2 regions of the Geobacillus sp. Y412MC52 genome follow, and region 1 is predicted to be linked to the other one. Evidence: riboswitches for the same ligand, from Rfam matches in the RefSeq annotation. Region 1 holds a riboswitch; the other holds the start of a gene.
The links. Region 1 has a riboswitch for thiamine pyrophosphate ahead of thiC (phosphomethylpyrimidine synthase ThiC). Riboswitches for the same ligand answer to the same signal wherever they lie in the genome.
Positions count from the first base shown of each region.

Region 2: it holds a riboswitch for thiamine pyrophosphate, as region 1 does, so the genes downstream of both, tenA (thiaminase II) here and thiC (phosphomethylpyrimidine synthase ThiC) in region 1, are expected to answer to the same signal.

Region 1 is NC_014915.1:409,237-416,834, reverse strand. Features, by position in the region: gene GYMC52_RS02100 (RNA-guided endonuclease InsQ/TnpB family protein) at 1-520, opposite strand, end outside; gene thiC (phosphomethylpyrimidine synthase ThiC) at 750-2,438, opposite strand; TPP riboswitch at 2,610-2,723, opposite strand; gene GYMC52_RS02090 (methyl-accepting chemotaxis protein) at 2,859-4,112, opposite strand; gene GYMC52_RS02085 (RDD family protein) at 4,770-5,183, opposite strand; gene GYMC52_RS02080 (PP2C family protein-serine/threonine phosphatase) at 5,353-6,879, opposite strand; gene GYMC52_RS02075 (STAS domain-containing protein) at 6,886-7,170, opposite strand; gene GYMC52_RS19905 (ATP-binding protein) at 7,067-7,546, opposite strand.
Region 2 is NC_014915.1:577,243-584,840, reverse strand. Features, by position in the region: gene thiS (sulfur carrier protein ThiS) at 1-22, opposite strand, end outside; gene thiO (glycine oxidase ThiO) at 19-1,152, opposite strand; gene tenI (thiazole tautomerase TenI) at 1,156-1,761, opposite strand; gene GYMC52_RS03015 (energy-coupling factor transporter transmembrane component T family protein) at 1,778-2,560, opposite strand; gene GYMC52_RS03010 (ABC transporter ATP-binding protein) at 2,557-4,011, opposite strand; gene GYMC52_RS03005 (ECF transporter S component) at 4,026-4,616, opposite strand; gene tenA (thiaminase II) at 4,640-5,323, opposite strand; TPP riboswitch at 5,430-5,537, opposite strand; gene GYMC52_RS02995 (class I SAM-dependent rRNA methyltransferase) at 5,680-6,864, shown strand; gene GYMC52_RS02990 (MFS transporter) at 6,928-7,598, opposite strand, start outside.

The DNA of each region.
Region 1 (7,598 bases):
GAATGTTGTGTTCATCTACGGTTGGAATTGTTTTGGTCATGGGGATGTGCAAAAAGAATTTGTTATGCTTGTAGACGAGTTTGGCTGTGCCAAACGTCCATGAGCCATCAAAATATGGTTCCATGCCTTTTGGTTCGAATGACACTTTGATTCGTCCTTCTAGCGTATTGACAGAAAATAACCCTTGAACAATGGAGTAATCTCGATTCCAAACGAGATCATATTCAGGCTTTTTAAAGCGAACCAATGTCCATTCGTGACCATTGCTTTTTAGGGAACGGTATCTAGCGATCACCGTTTTAATCACAGATTGCGCCATTTGCGAACGCAAAGCGTAGTTTGATCGAAGTAGACGATAGGTCATGTCGTGTAACTTGGCTTGTGCAAGCACTTTTGTGTCAAAAATCACAACAGACACAGCGTTGCACGCTTGTCGATAAGCGGAAAGGGTGGCTTTCAATACTTCTGCTTGTTCCGCTGTTGGGTAAATTTTTATTTTGGCTGTTAACGTCATGTCCATTTGTCTCACCTCTCTTTCACTAAAAGTGATACAAAAACACAAAAAAAGCGATTCCTCCCCCACTTACTCCCTTTGGTCGTTGAAGTGGGGGTCTCCTCGCCAAAGACGATGAACGTTCGCCCCCCTCCGCTGCTTCGATCAGCACCGAGCGTTTTCCAGCTCATGCTTTTTCCGTTGATCGAACTTCTATATCCTCTCCACCATGCCGAGCATCGCAGCCCGCTTCTTGTCATTGATACAGCGACGACCCTTGCCGAATAAATTGTTGCGCTTTTTCTTTCATCCCCTCCTCTTTGATTTTCCGTTGCAGTTCATGTGAAATGTTCATGGAACAAAATTTCGGCCCGCACATCGAACAAAAATGGGCCGTTTTCGCCGCCTCAGCCGGCAATGTTTCATCATGATACTCGCGGGCCCGTTCCGGATCGAGGGATAAATTGAACTGATCGTTCCAACGAAATTCAAAGCGCGCTTTCGAGAGCGCGTCGTCACGCTGCTGAGCGGCTGGATGCCCTTTTGCCAGATCAGCCGCATGGGCGGCGATTTTATAGGCCACGACCCCGGCGCGTACGTCCTCTTTATTCGGCAACCCTAAATGTTCTTTGGGCGTTACGTAACAAAGCATCGCCGTTCCATAAGCGCCAATGATGGCGGCGCCAATCGCTGACGTAATATGGTCATACCCGGGCGCGATGTCGGTGACAAGCGGCCCTAACGTATAAAACGGCGCTCCATGACAAATTTCCTGTTCCCGCTCGACATTTTCGCGAATTTTATGCATCGGAATGTGCCCCGGCCCTTCGATCATCACCTGCACATCATGCTTCCAGGCGATTTTCGTCAGCTCGCCGAGCGTCTTGAGTTCCGCAAACTGCGCCTCATCGTTCGCATCGGCGATGGAGCCGGGGCGCAACCCGTCGCCAAGGGAGATCGCGACATCGTATTGTTTCAAAATCTCGCAGATTTCTTCAAAATGCGTATACAAAAAGTTTTCTTCATGGTGGGCCAAACACCATTGGGCGATGATCGAGCCGCCGCGCGAGACAATTCCGGTCGTCCGGTTGGCGGTGAGCGGAATGTAATGAAGCCGCACACCGGCGTGGATCGTCATGTAGTCGACTCCTTGTTCAGCCTGCTCGATGAGCGTCTCGCGGTACACGTCCCATGTCAGCTTCTCCGGCACCCCTCCTACCTTTTCGAGCGCCTGATAAATCGGCACCGTTCCCACGGGGACCGGCGAATTGCGGATGATGTACTCGCGCGTTTCATGAATGTGTTTGCCGGTCGATAAATCCATCACCGTATCGGCGCCCCAACGCACCGCCCAAAGCAATTTTTCCACTTCGTCTTCAATCGATGAAGAAACAGCCGAGTTGCCGATATTGGCATTAATTTTCACATGGAAACAACGGCCGATGATCATCGGTTCGCTCTCTGGATGGTTAATATTGGCCGGAATAATGGCCCGACCAGCGGCGACTTCTTGGCGGACAATTTCTGGATCGATTTGTTCACGAATCGCGACAAACTCCATTTCTGGCGTAATGATCCCCCGTTTGGCGTAATGCATTTGTGTCACTGTTTTTCCGGGCTTTGCCCTCAATGGACGGCGCACAAACGGAAGCGAACGTTGGATCGCAACAGAAGACCGCTCCATTTCCTCCACATCGCCGCGCTCGACAATCCAGCGACGGCGAAGAGGAGGCAAGCCTTTCTCCACGTCCGGTTCAAAATCCGGATCCGTATACGGGCCCGTCGTATCGTAGACACGCACCGGTTTGTTTTCCACCATTCCTTGCGGCGTTTTCGTTGGCGACAAAGCAATTTCTCTCATCGGCACGCGCACATCCGGGCGCGACCCTTCGATGTACACTTTGCGGCTTTCCGGAAACGACATAAACGAGCGGATGTTTTCCATGCGTGGCTTCCCCTTTCAACATAAAATGATGAAAGATCAGATCTGAAGCCACACCGTCTGAAGCGGGGCAAACACGAGAATAGGCGATGGCGGCCGATTCAAAATAAAAACAGGTTCCGACACCGGAACCTGATCGAAGGCAAAAGGCCAAATGAACAAGACACGTCCATCTGTTCCCGCTGCCTGCTTCCCTACGCTGGCATGACCCAGATCAGGTTCAAAGGGTCAAAGAACTTCATCGCGTTCTTTTCTCAGCCCGGCTCTCGGACTCCCCTAGCAGATAAGCGTATCACAATGATGACTGACTTTTTTTATTTTATCAAGCAATTGGCAAAGATGCAAACCATTTTATTCTAAACGTTGACTCCCACACGTCGTTTGAAAGCCCCTCTTTCTCGAAGAAAGCGTCCTTTTCCTCACTCACACAGAAAATTTCTTCAGCATTGCCCGCATCTCGTCCGCCATCTGACCGAGCGATGTCGACGAAGAGGCGATTTCCTCGACGGAAGCCATTTGTTCCTGCGTCGCTGCCGATACGTTGGCCGCACCGGACGCTGACTGTTCGACAATATTGGTCATCTGTTGGAGTGCGTCGTTCACTTGACGAGCATGCTCCGTCATTTGCTCGATGGCGGACGATACTTGTCCAATTTGTTTGCTCACTTGGCCGACCTCCTCGCGAATATGGGCAAATGATTGGCCGCATGCCGCCGCCACGTTCAATCCTTTCGCCACTTCGGAGATTACCTGTTCGGCAGACGCAACCGCCCGCTTCGTTTCTTCTTGAATGTAACCGATCAGCTCGGAAATTTGTTGCGCTGAGCGCGCTGATTGTTCTGCGAGCTTCCGCACTTCATCCGCGACAACCGCAAACCCTTTCCCTTGCTCGCCGGCGCGCGCCGCTTCGATCGCCGCATTGAGCGCCAACAAATTCGTCTGCGACGCAATGCCGGTGATCGCTTCCGTAATCTGTCCAATCTCGTTGGAGCGCTCCCCAAGCCCTTTCACCACCTGGCCGAGCGTTTGCACATGATCGTAAATGAACTGCATTTGCTTGGACATTTGTCCGATTGACTGCTTGCCGTCCTCTGCTTTCGCCGATGTTTTCTCAGCCTGGTGCGCCACTTCTTTCGTATGGAAAGCGACGTCGCTCAATGTTTGGGAAATATCATGCACGGACGCGGCGGTGGTGCGGACAGCATCGGCCTGCTCCTCCGCACTTGCCGCAAGCGTTTCCATCGTTGTCGCAATTTGCTCTGTCGCTTTCGTCGTCTGTTCGGCGACGGCGGCAAGCTGCTGAGAATATTGCGCTACTTCTTCGGCATGATGTTGGACTTGCCCCATCACACTTTGCCAAGCGTTTGCCATATCGTTTAACGACGCCGCAATCGGCCGCAGCTGCTGCACGCGATCAAGCGGTATGCGCACCGTCAAATCTCCGCCTGTCATCTTGCCTAAATGTTCGTTAATAACGGCAATCGGGGCAACAAACCGTCGATAGTTGAGCGTTGCCGAAACGAAGCCGAGCATCGCGCCAAACAGCACCGTAGCAACAAGCGTCCACCAAAATGCCGCCCCGCGAATGCCGTTGACCAGGCATGTGGCCATGCCGATCGCCGCTGTGCCAGGAATGACAACGAACATTGTGCGGATAATATAACTGGATGAAGACAAAGTCGTTCTCCTCCTTTTCCATTATGCAATCGTCTTTTCTTTATCTTCACCGCTTAAATAGATTCGTGAATGATCATTCATTTTCCTTCCTGGCCATAATCATGAATGTGTGGATTTGCAAAGATTTTCTAGTCTAAAAGGCTGGTGAAAAACAACGGATTCGCTCGGTTTGGGAGAAATCGCAAGGAATTAAGTTGTGGCGCCGCAAGACTTTTCAATTTGAACAACAGTGTTGAAGAGCAATATTCCCTCTTAAATCGCCAGCCTTCTAAAAGGCTGGTGATTTAGTGAAAAGCCGCGGAAAACGGAATCTCTTCTCAAATTGAGAAGTCCTGTAAAATCAACGCTTCTCTTTCAGCCGAAAGCAACGGGTTCGGCGAAATCGGTCGTTTTTCACCAGCCCTCTAAAGGGCTGATGATTTAGTGAAAAACGCGGCTGATCCCGGTCGTTTTTTCATTTGAGAAACATTGAGAAATCAACTTTCATTTTTTGGAGAAATGCCGCTGATTGGCGTGCGACAGCCTTTTTTCACCGGCCTTCTAAAAAACAACAAGGCCCCACTCAAAAGCGTCATTCTTTTGATCGTTGATGATCCGTCACGAAAGATAAGAAAAGGCGTCCCGACCCTCTTGGGACACCCCCTGCTGTTTTCTGCTTTACACCGTCGGTTTTTCCGTTGTCACATACGTCCCAGCGATAAAATCGTGAATCGACCGTTTGTCTTCTCTCGCAGCAACCATAATCGCACTAATGATGAGACCAATGCCAAACGTGATAAAGTATACGAGTCCGCCAACGAACGAGCGCAAAAACATCGTGCCGATGCCGACTTTTCCGCCGTTGACTTTCGCAATCCGGATGCCAAGCATCCGCTTGCCGACCGTATATCCGTACCAAACAGCCGGAACGATTAACGCGTAAAGGATGTTCGCTAATGACGTAAACCAGTTCGTTTCCCAACTGCCAGTGATGAAATAGCCGATGATCGAAATCGGAATGCCAACGACAATCGCATCCAACAAGTTAGCCAACAGCCGCTTCCAAAATCCAGCCGGATTCGTCACCGCCATATGTCTTCCCTCCTGTTGCCTTTTCTATATTGTATTCTCCATTAACAGTATAATTGTCTTCATTTTACCGTAAATGGCGTATAAAAGAAAATCGATTTTTTGTTTCGATGCGGTGGTCCCTGCTACACACGCTCAAGATGCTTGAATCGATCTTCTTGCAGCAATTTCTTTAGCCCAGCTTCGCCACCACCGCCGAAAAATCGTCCGGAAGCGGCCCTTTTTGCGCAAAATGGCGGCGCAGATGGTCCAAAAGCACCTGCTCGTCCAATAAAATATGCGGCGCCAGCGCATCGCGGAACGCTTCAATCTTTTGCCGGACAGAGCCCGTTTCCCCTTCGATCGCCCCGTCGGAATACAACACAAGCGTCGCCCCCGGCTCGTAGCGCAACCGGCCGCTGTCGACAAAAAGGCGCGGAAGCAGCCCGATCGGCGCGCAGCCGCGGTCCAACTCCGCCACCGTTCCGTCCGGTTGGAACAAAAACCCCGGCGGATGGCCGGCTGATGCATATTCAATCATCCGTTCCTTAACATCCACAAGAACATACACGGCGGTGAAATAATATGTCATCCGCCCGTTTTCATGGTACAACTGGCGCATATGGCGGTTCAACTCGCGAAACACTTCCGTCGGAACGATCCCTTTGCGGATGACGCCGTTTAAGAGCGAGCGGACCGACATGCAAATGAGTGAAGCCGCTGCCCCATGACCCATCACATCCATTAAAAAAATGCCGTACCGCTGTTTATCGATCGGATACCAGGCGTACATATCGCCACCCAGCTCCCGCGATGGGATGTACGTTCCGGCAATCTTGATCCCTTTGGCCGACAGCGGCTTGCTCAATACGCGCTTTTGCACCTCGCGGGCCAGCCGCAAGTCATCTTTCATCGCTGCGATGTATGGGTTCTCATAAGTTGGACCGGCAAATAAAAACAAGTAAAACGCGATTCCTCCATCATGGCCGGGCACAGCCCGCACCGTCGTCTGCCTGACATAGACCGAACCGTTTTTCCGACGCCAGCGCACCCACCCCCTCCATTCTCCACTTTCCCCAGTTCCCGCTTGAATCACCTCATAAAGCCAGGCCTCGTAATAACCCGCGTAAAGCGTATGCAGCGGCTGACCGACAATCTCTACACCATGGCCAGTGATTTTTGTGAACGCCGGATTAACAAACTGAACGACAAACTGGCCATCTGTTACGAGCATCGCCTGTTCCATCGCTTTGTACACTTGTTCAGCGAGCTGCCGTTCATTCTCGTTTCGCTTTGCTTCTGTCAGATCAGCGACAACTCCGCTGACGAGCCTCACTTCCCCGAATTGGCCAAGCACAGGAAACGTCCGTTCAAGCACCCAGCGGACGGAGCCATCCCGCTGATTGATGATGCGATACGTTTGGGCACCCGCATCCGCCCCCGAAAGAAGCGACCATTTTCTTTCCGCCTTGGCGCGGTCATCCGGGTAGGACACTTTTGCCCATATGTCTTGATCGCGGTAAAAGTCATCCGGAGGCAGGCCGTACAGCTGCTCGCATGATGACGAAATGAACAAGAGCCGCCTTTGTTCCGGCGCTGCGAGCCAATACACATAATCGCCCGGCCCAACGAACACATTCATTTTTTCCAAGCCGAGAAGCAACTCCCGCCACGCGAGGTGGTCATAACGTTGAACATGTTCCCAAAACCCATCCACCATAGAACGTCATTCTCCACTGAAATAATCCATGGCTTCCTTCTCTGTGGCAAATAGTTTGATAAACGAAGAAAATTTGACGATATGGAAAATTTCTGCGAGCGACCCTTCCACTCCGGCAATGACCAACTCTTTTTGTCGGGCTCTCGCCGCCATGACGCTGTCAGCGATGACACCGAGTCCGGCGCTGTTAATGTATTTGACCCTCTCCATGTTGACGATCAATTGATCCGCTCGTTTGTCCAGCAACTTTTCCAGCGCTTGACGGAACGATTCGACGTTGTTTAAGGTAATATCTTCTGTCCATGTCAGCGTGCAAATTGCCCCTTGTTTTGTCTCCATCTTGTTTCCTCCAATGGTCACTCTTTTTTTTGCATTTGCACATGCACAACAAGACGTTGTTTCCCGCTCGCTTCACGTATACATCGTCGACGATATGGGTGATCAGCTGCAGCCCCCTGCCGCGCGGCCCAGTGTTGACGACATCGGTTTGGGCTACGGAGAAGCATCCCCCTCGCTGCTTGACAATCATCATAAACTGTCTCGCATCAATTTTCCAAAATATCCTAAATGGCAGTTTTCTCGTTTTTTGACAATATTCATACGCATTCGTGCACGCTTCCTCTGTCGCGAGCCGGAGAAAAAGGCAATCGCGCGGCAAAAACCCCATTCTCTTCGCCAGTTCCTCGGTAATGTCCATCGCTTTTAAAATGTCCGCCGTT
Region 2 (7,598 bases), 170 kb from region 1:
CCCCGTTAATCACTAACGTCATTCCACCCCCACCTTTCCGATATGGCGTGTCAACGAAAATGGCGCAAGGTCAAACGCCGTCTCTTTCCGCTCCACTAAGTCGGCGACAAGCAGACCGGTCAACGGGCTGAGCAAAATGCCGTTCCGGTAATGGCCGGCAGCGACGAATAAGCCGCGCCGCTCCGGATGCTCGCCTAGATAAGGCAAGCCGTCTTCGGTCTGCGGCCGAATGCCGCTCCATGATGCCACCCATTCCGCCTGTTCGATGTCCGGAACAAGGTGGGCGGCGCGGTGAAGCAAGTTCATCACCCCACCGGCCGATACGCGCCGATCGAACGTGCCGGGCGTGGACGTCGCTCCGATGAGCAGCCGGTTTCCTGATTTCGGAACGATGTAGCAGCCGTTTTTCGCAAATACAGTCGTTTGCAACAACGGAACCGGAGCGCGCACCATGACGCATTCCCCTTTGACCGGATAAACGGAAAGCGAAAGCCCGACCCGCGCGCCGAGCCGCGCCGCCCAAGCGCCGGAAGCGATGACAACCGCCTCGGCGGCAAACGTCCCGCCTGTTGTGTCTAACACATGCCCACTGCTGTCGGAACGGATGTCGAACACTTCCGTATACTCATACAGACAAGCGCCGGCGGAGGCGGCGGCATAGGCGAGAGCAGCGGCCAAATCCGGAGCGCTCACTTGCCCATCGCCAGGGATGTACATCGCGCCGGCAAGCGCTTCCGCCGCAAGACGCGGCTCCATTTCAAGCGCCTCCCCTTTCGTGAGCCACTGCACCGGTTCGCCTATGCCCCGCCAAAATGTATAATGGCGATAGAGATCGTCTGCTTCCTCTTCCGTTGTCGCTAGTTTGATCAATCCTTTTTCGACAAGGCCGATATCGATGCCGGTCCTCTCCCTCAGCTCTTCAGCCAAGGCCGGCATGAGAGCTCGGCTTTGCAAGGCAAGCGGCACAAGCGGGCTTGACGTCGAAAACTCGGATTGCGCCCCAAGCATGCCGGCTGCCGCGCTTGACGCCCCGCTTCCCATCGTTCCTTTTTCAAAAATGGCGACGCGATGCCGCCGCTTGGCGAGCTCAAAACCGATGGCCGCCCCAATCACCCCGCCGCCGACGATGGCGACGTCATACCGATGCGTCATCCCCTATCCCCTCCCTTTCACGATGTCTGCCAGCCGTTTGGCCTCAGCAACGGGGTCAGCAGCGAAAAAAACAGCCGACAATACTGCCACCCCGGCTGCGCCCGCTTCCAGCACCCGACGGGCGTTGCCGGCGTGAATGCCGCCGATGGCGATGACTGGAATGGACACGGCGGCCACGATTTCCGCAAGCGAGTCCAGACCGCGCGGCGGCAAACCGGGCTTGCTGTCCGTCGGAAAAATATGGCCATACAAACAAAAGTGAGCGCCATCCTGTTCGGCTTGTTTCGCCTCCTCCGACCCGTGCACCGAGCAACCAACCGTCAAGTCCGGAAACGAGCGGCGGACGGCGCGCACCGGCAGGCTGTGATAAGCAAGCTGCACACCTTTGACACCGTAGACAGCGGCGACATCAACCCGGTCATTGACGATGATTTTTTGCGGCGGCACCCCGACGCGAAGCAGTGCCGCGACAAACGCCGCCACTTCACGCGCCGTCTTCCCTTTTTCGCGAATATGAATCAGGTCGGCATACGGATGGGTGTGCGCACAAATCGCGGCGAATTCGTCAACCGTCTGACGCCCGGTGGAAACGAAATGGAGAACCCCCATCGCCATCCCTTTCTTTCTACCGTACATCGCTTATAGAAATATACGGATAATGAACACCGACATAGTAGGCGGCGAACATCAAAGCGGCAAACAAGGCGACAAGCCAAATATCATATTTGCCGAACCCGATTTCATAATAAAACGTGCGCCGCCCGCTGCCGGAAAATTGTTTCGCTTCCATCGCCACGGCGATGCGCTGGGCGCGGCGGATGCTTTGCGACAACAGCGGAATGGCGTAGCGCTTCACTTTGCTGAGGACGCCCTTGTTCGGCACGCCGCGCACTGTTAACGCATAGCGGATCGCCTGAAACTCTTCAAGCATAATCGGCAATAGGCGAACGGCCGCCAAAAAACTGTACGCATACTTTGGCTTCAGTCTCAACTGCTGCATGAGCGAATAAAACAACGGAACCGGCCGGGTCGTCAGCGAGAAAATCAATCCGAGAAGCCCAAGCGCCAAAGCGCGAAACCCGATGTGCACCCCGCGCCAAAAACTTTCGGCTGTAACATGGATGAACCCCCAGCGAACCCATGTTGTCGTTCCCTCGCCAAACATCATCATCGATGAAGCCGTCGAAACAAACACGAGGAAAAACGGCAAAAACAGCCAAAACAACACATTCGCCGGATAGCCGGTGCCAAAGCAAAACAAAACGAAGAGAGCGAGCGAAACGTTAATCAGCACGTTCGGGTTATGAATGAACAACACAGCGAAAAAGAGCACGACAAGCACAATGAGCTTCAAGCTCGGGTTCGTCTCATGAAGCCATGTCTCGCGGCAGCGAACCTCCCATTTCATCGCCCTGCCCCACCTTCCGCCAACACCGGCTCTCGAATTTCAAGCTGTTCGTCCCGAACGAGCGCCCCATCTTCAATCACCCACTGTCTCGTCGCAAAGCGGCGGACGATTTGTTCGTCATGTGTAACCATCATGATCACCGCTCCTTGTTCGCGGTACGCTTCAAGCATTTCAAGCAAAGCAAACGTGTTTTTCGCGTCCTGACCAAACGTCGGCTCATCAAGCAAAAAGAGGCGTTGGCCGGCGACGATCGAAGCAGCGACGCTCAACCGCCGCTTTTGTCCGACCGACAGTTGGTACGGGTGCTGGTCTTGCTGCTCAACAAGGTCAAATTCACGCAACAGGCGGGTGATGGTTTCCTCGATTTCCGCTTCCGGCCGCCCTTCAAGCCGAAGCGAGTAGGCGAGCTCTTCGCGAACGGAATGGGCGACAAATTGCCACTCCGGATTTTGGAAAACAAACGCAATATGGCGGTAGAGCGGGTGTTGCCGCTTGATGTCGGCGCCTAGCAGCATATACTCTCCGTCCGTGCGGATGAGTTGCATAAGCGCGTGCAGCAACGTGCTTTTGCCAGCGCCGTTTTTTCCGGTGACGGCAATCCATTCGCCGGCGTGCACCGCTGCTTCAGGAACATAGATTTTCGCCTCCCGGCCGCGGAACCCGCGAAAACGGGCGAGGCGAAGAAGCTCCTCGCCTTGATGGCGATTTCGCCGCCTTGCCGTCCGGTCATAGTCGTCCCAGACGCCTGGATACCAAATCCCTTCAGCGGCAATGACGTTTTTATAGTCGGAAAACACCGCCTTCGCCTCGCCGTCGGCGATGATGCGCCCATCGCGGCCGAACAAGACAATGCGATCCACAAAGTCGAGCACATGGTCAATTTTATGCTCGACGATGACGACCGTTTTGCCGCGGCCCACCTGCTTCACCGTTTGCCATACCGCCTTCGTCCCTTCTTCATCAAGCAGCGCCGTCGGCTCATCCAAAAACAAGACATCCGGCTCAAGCGCCAGCACCGAAGCGAGCGCCAACCGCTGCTTCATCCCGCCGGAAAGCGTATGAATATCAGTATGCGGGGCGATCTCCAAACCGACCTGGTCCAGCAGGGCGCGGATGCGGACGGGCATCTCGTGGCGCGGCACGCTCTGATTTTCAAGGGCAAAGGCGATTTCCTCGTCCGCATACGGCATGCAAAATTGCGCATCAGGATCTTGGAAAACATAGCCCCACCGTTCCGGCCGCTTAAGACGCTCCGCTTTCATCGGCACATCGATCGAGTGGGGAATGATGCCAGCCATCACTTGCAATAATGTCGACTTGCCGCATCCCGACGGACCAAGGAGGAGCACTTTCTCCCCCTCGGCAATCGAAAGCGACAAGTCGCGAAACAGCAGCCCGTCGCTCCCGGGAAATTTCAGGCGCAGCCGATCAATCGCAATTGCTTGTTTCATCGCCATTCGCCGCCTTACCGGTTCAACGCATCGTAATCGTCTTTTGAAGCCGGCCGCCACATTTGCGTCACTCCGGTTTTTTCGAGCGCTTTCGCCAATGAAACAGCAAGCACGCCGGAGATGAGGATGGCGCCGATAAAACGCGCCAGCAAAAAGAGCGCCATATTCCATGGGGCGAGCGCCTCAATATAGCCTTTGTAAAAGTCCATGATGAGCGAGCCAATCGTCGCCCCGACCGCGCCGAGCGATACAACGAACGTATCAAAGCGCCGATAGCGGAAGGCGGCAAAGACGAGCTCGGCAAACAGCCCTTGAACGACCCCGTAAATGAGCACTTCAAGCCCCCATTGCGATCCCATGATCAGCTCGCCGGACGAAGCCGCAATCTCCGCGAGCAACGCCACCCCTGGCTTGCGAATGAGCAAATAAGCGAGCGAGGAGGCGATAAACCACATGCCGTAAATGAGTTGATCGAGATGAAACCCTACTGCTCCCACCGCGCTATATAGCGGGCCCCATAATTTGTAAATAATGCCAAACACAATCGCAATGACGATCGTCGTTAAAATATCCGCCAATTTTAACCCTTTTGTCTTCACTTCCATCCTGTTCTCCTCCTTGTCTCACGTCAACGGCTCGCCGCCAATTCAGCCGACGGCCACTGCTCAAGCCGATACGCCATCTCCCAAAACTCGTACTCATATTCGCTGCTGATGAGGAAATGCCGCTTCATCCGATGGCGATCCTCTTCGGTGACCGCGTCAGCGATGTCGTCAAGCCGCGCGATTTGCTCTTCCACAAGCGAGCGGAACCAGTCCGAACTGTAGGTGCCGATCCATTTTTCATAAATCGGATCGTTCGGGCGGCACGTTTTCAAGCGCTCGCCAATTTCGTAATACAGCCAGTAGCACGGCAAAATGGCGGCGATAACATCACCGAGATGCCCTTCGTACGCCGCGCGGTACATGTGCGACGTATAGGCGTACGCCGTCGGCGCCGGAATGAACGCCGCCCTTTCCTCTTCCGTAATGCCCAAGAGCTCGGCGAACGTTTCATGCAGCGAAAGCTCGGCTTCGCACGTGCTTTGTGCATGGTGCGCCAACCGGGCTGTCGTCGCCAAATCCGGCGATTTCGCCGCCCCGATCGCCTGCACGCGGGCAAAATGGCGCAAATAATAGGCATCTTGCATCACGTAATAGCGAAACTTCTCGCGCGCAAGCGTCCCTTGGCCAAGCTCCTGAACAAACGGATGGCGGAAACTCGCCTGCCAGATCGGATCGGCCGCTTGGCGCAATTGTTTGGCAAATGACATTCGTTTTCCCCCTTTTTGGCAAAATAAAAACGCCGCTTCCTTTGCCGATTGGCGTAAAGAAAGCGGCGTGGGCATGCGACGTTGGCCAGGCAAAGCCTAGCCTTGCTGTGCTGCTCCTCCACTTCCCTACGCTGGCATTACCCAGATCAGGTGCTAAGGGTCTCAAAGGCACACTTTGATCTCAGCCTTTCTAAAGGCCCCCCTAGTGGATGATGGTGCAATTTTCAGTTTTCTTTACACTTAATCATACCATGGCACGAACGATTGTCAATCTTTTTTTCTCCGACGTTGCGCTATGCGTTGCAATCCGCTATGATGGAAACGCAGCAATTGACGACGGAATGGGAGTGGAAACGATGGCGAAGGTCATCCTGAAAAGAGAACGGAAAAAACGGCTTGAGCAAGGGCATCCATGGATTTTTCAAAGTGAAGTCGACCGCATCGAAGGCGATGCGACGCCGGGCGACTTCGTTGACGTTTACAATCATCAAGGTTATTGGCTGGCGAAAGGATATATCAACCCCGCTTCGCAAATCATCGTCCGCGTCTTGACGCAAAACCCAAACGATGAACTCGATGAGCGCTTTTTCATCGACCGCATCCGTCAGGCGTGGGCGTACCGTGAACGGATGATTCCCGGCGTTCGCTCCTGCCGCGCCGTCTATGGCGAAGCCGACTTTTTGCCCGGATTGATCGTCGACAAATATGAAGATGTGCTTGTTGTGCAAATTTTGGCGCTCGGCATGGAAAGGCGGAAAGACTGGATTTTGCGCGGCTTGCTTGACGTGTTTGCCCCAAGGGCCATTTATTTGCGCAACGATGTGTCCGTTCGGGAGCTTGAGGGTCTCAAACAAGAAAAAGGCTTTTGGTACGGGAAAGCGGAAACGGAAATCGAAATCGAGGAAAACGGCGTGAAATACATCGTCGATATTGAAAACGGACAAAAAACCGGCTTTTTCTTCGACCAACGGCAAAACCGCGCCGCTCTTCGTCCGCTCATCGGTCCGGAGACGACCGTGCTCGACTGCTTCACCCATACCGGCTCGTTTATGCTAAACGCTTGTCTGTATGGGGCAAAACATGCTACTGCCGTCGATATTTCTGAACATGCCATCGAAACGGCGAAACGGAACGCCGCGTTAAACGGATTCACGAACGTTGAATTTGTCGTCGCCAACGCCTTCGACTATTTGCGCGAGTCGGTGCGCGCCGGCAAACAGTGGGATGTCGTCATCATCGACCCGCCGGCGTTCGCGAAATCGGCCCATGCCGTCCCGAAGGCGCTGCGCGGCTATAAAGACATTAACTTAAACGGATTGAAGCTTGTCAAAGACGGCGGCTTTTTCGTCACATCAAGCTGCTCGTACCACGTCCGCCCGCACCTATTTCAAGAGATGATCGCTGATGCGGCATTTGACGCGAAAAAAGTGCTGCGCCAAGTATATTGGAACGGCGCCGGCTACGACCACCCGAAACTCCTTGCCGCGGAAGAAGGCGACTACTTAAAATTCGCCATTTACGAAGTGCATTCTCGGCGGTGACGAGCCGCCCTCAAAGGCCGTTTCGATGCGCTGCTGGGCAGAAAAAACGCCTAGGGGTTATCCCTAAGCGTTTTTTCGTTCCCTGGAGCGAAGCGATTGTTCTTTATGCAAGACCGACAGATAGACAAGCATCGAAAGGAGCACCGAACCGCTAGCAGCTAAATAAATGCTCGGATAGCCGAACCAATGGCTGATTTGGCCAAACACCATCGCCCCGACGCCGACCCCTAAATCAAAAAACGAGAAAAATGTCGCGTTCGCCATTCCCTTGCGGTGGGCAGGCGCCCGCTCGACGGACCACGCCTGCAGCCCCGGTTGCACCATGCCAAAGCCGAAACCGTACAGCACCGCCGCCAAAAGCAACGCCCATTCTCCCGGCAGCCAAGCGAGAAGAAGCATCGCCAGCAAAATAAGCCCCGCACCAGGGAGAAAGACGGCTCGATGCCCTTTTCGGTCATACAACTGGCCAGCGAACGTTCGCGTCACCATCAAGGCAAGCGCGTAAAGCAAAAAGTACAGTTGCAGGCCGCCGATCTGTTTTTGCGCCGTATATAGAGGCAAGAATGAGGCGATGCCGCCGAACGTCACCGTCAAGAAAAACAACAGCAACGACGGGGTCAAAGCGCTTTTTTCATACAAATCCCATCTGTTCGCCCCTTTGCCATGCACGGCTTCCGCTTTTTTATACGTGATCGCGGCGGCAAACAGCACCGAAGCGACTCCAAGCGCCGCAC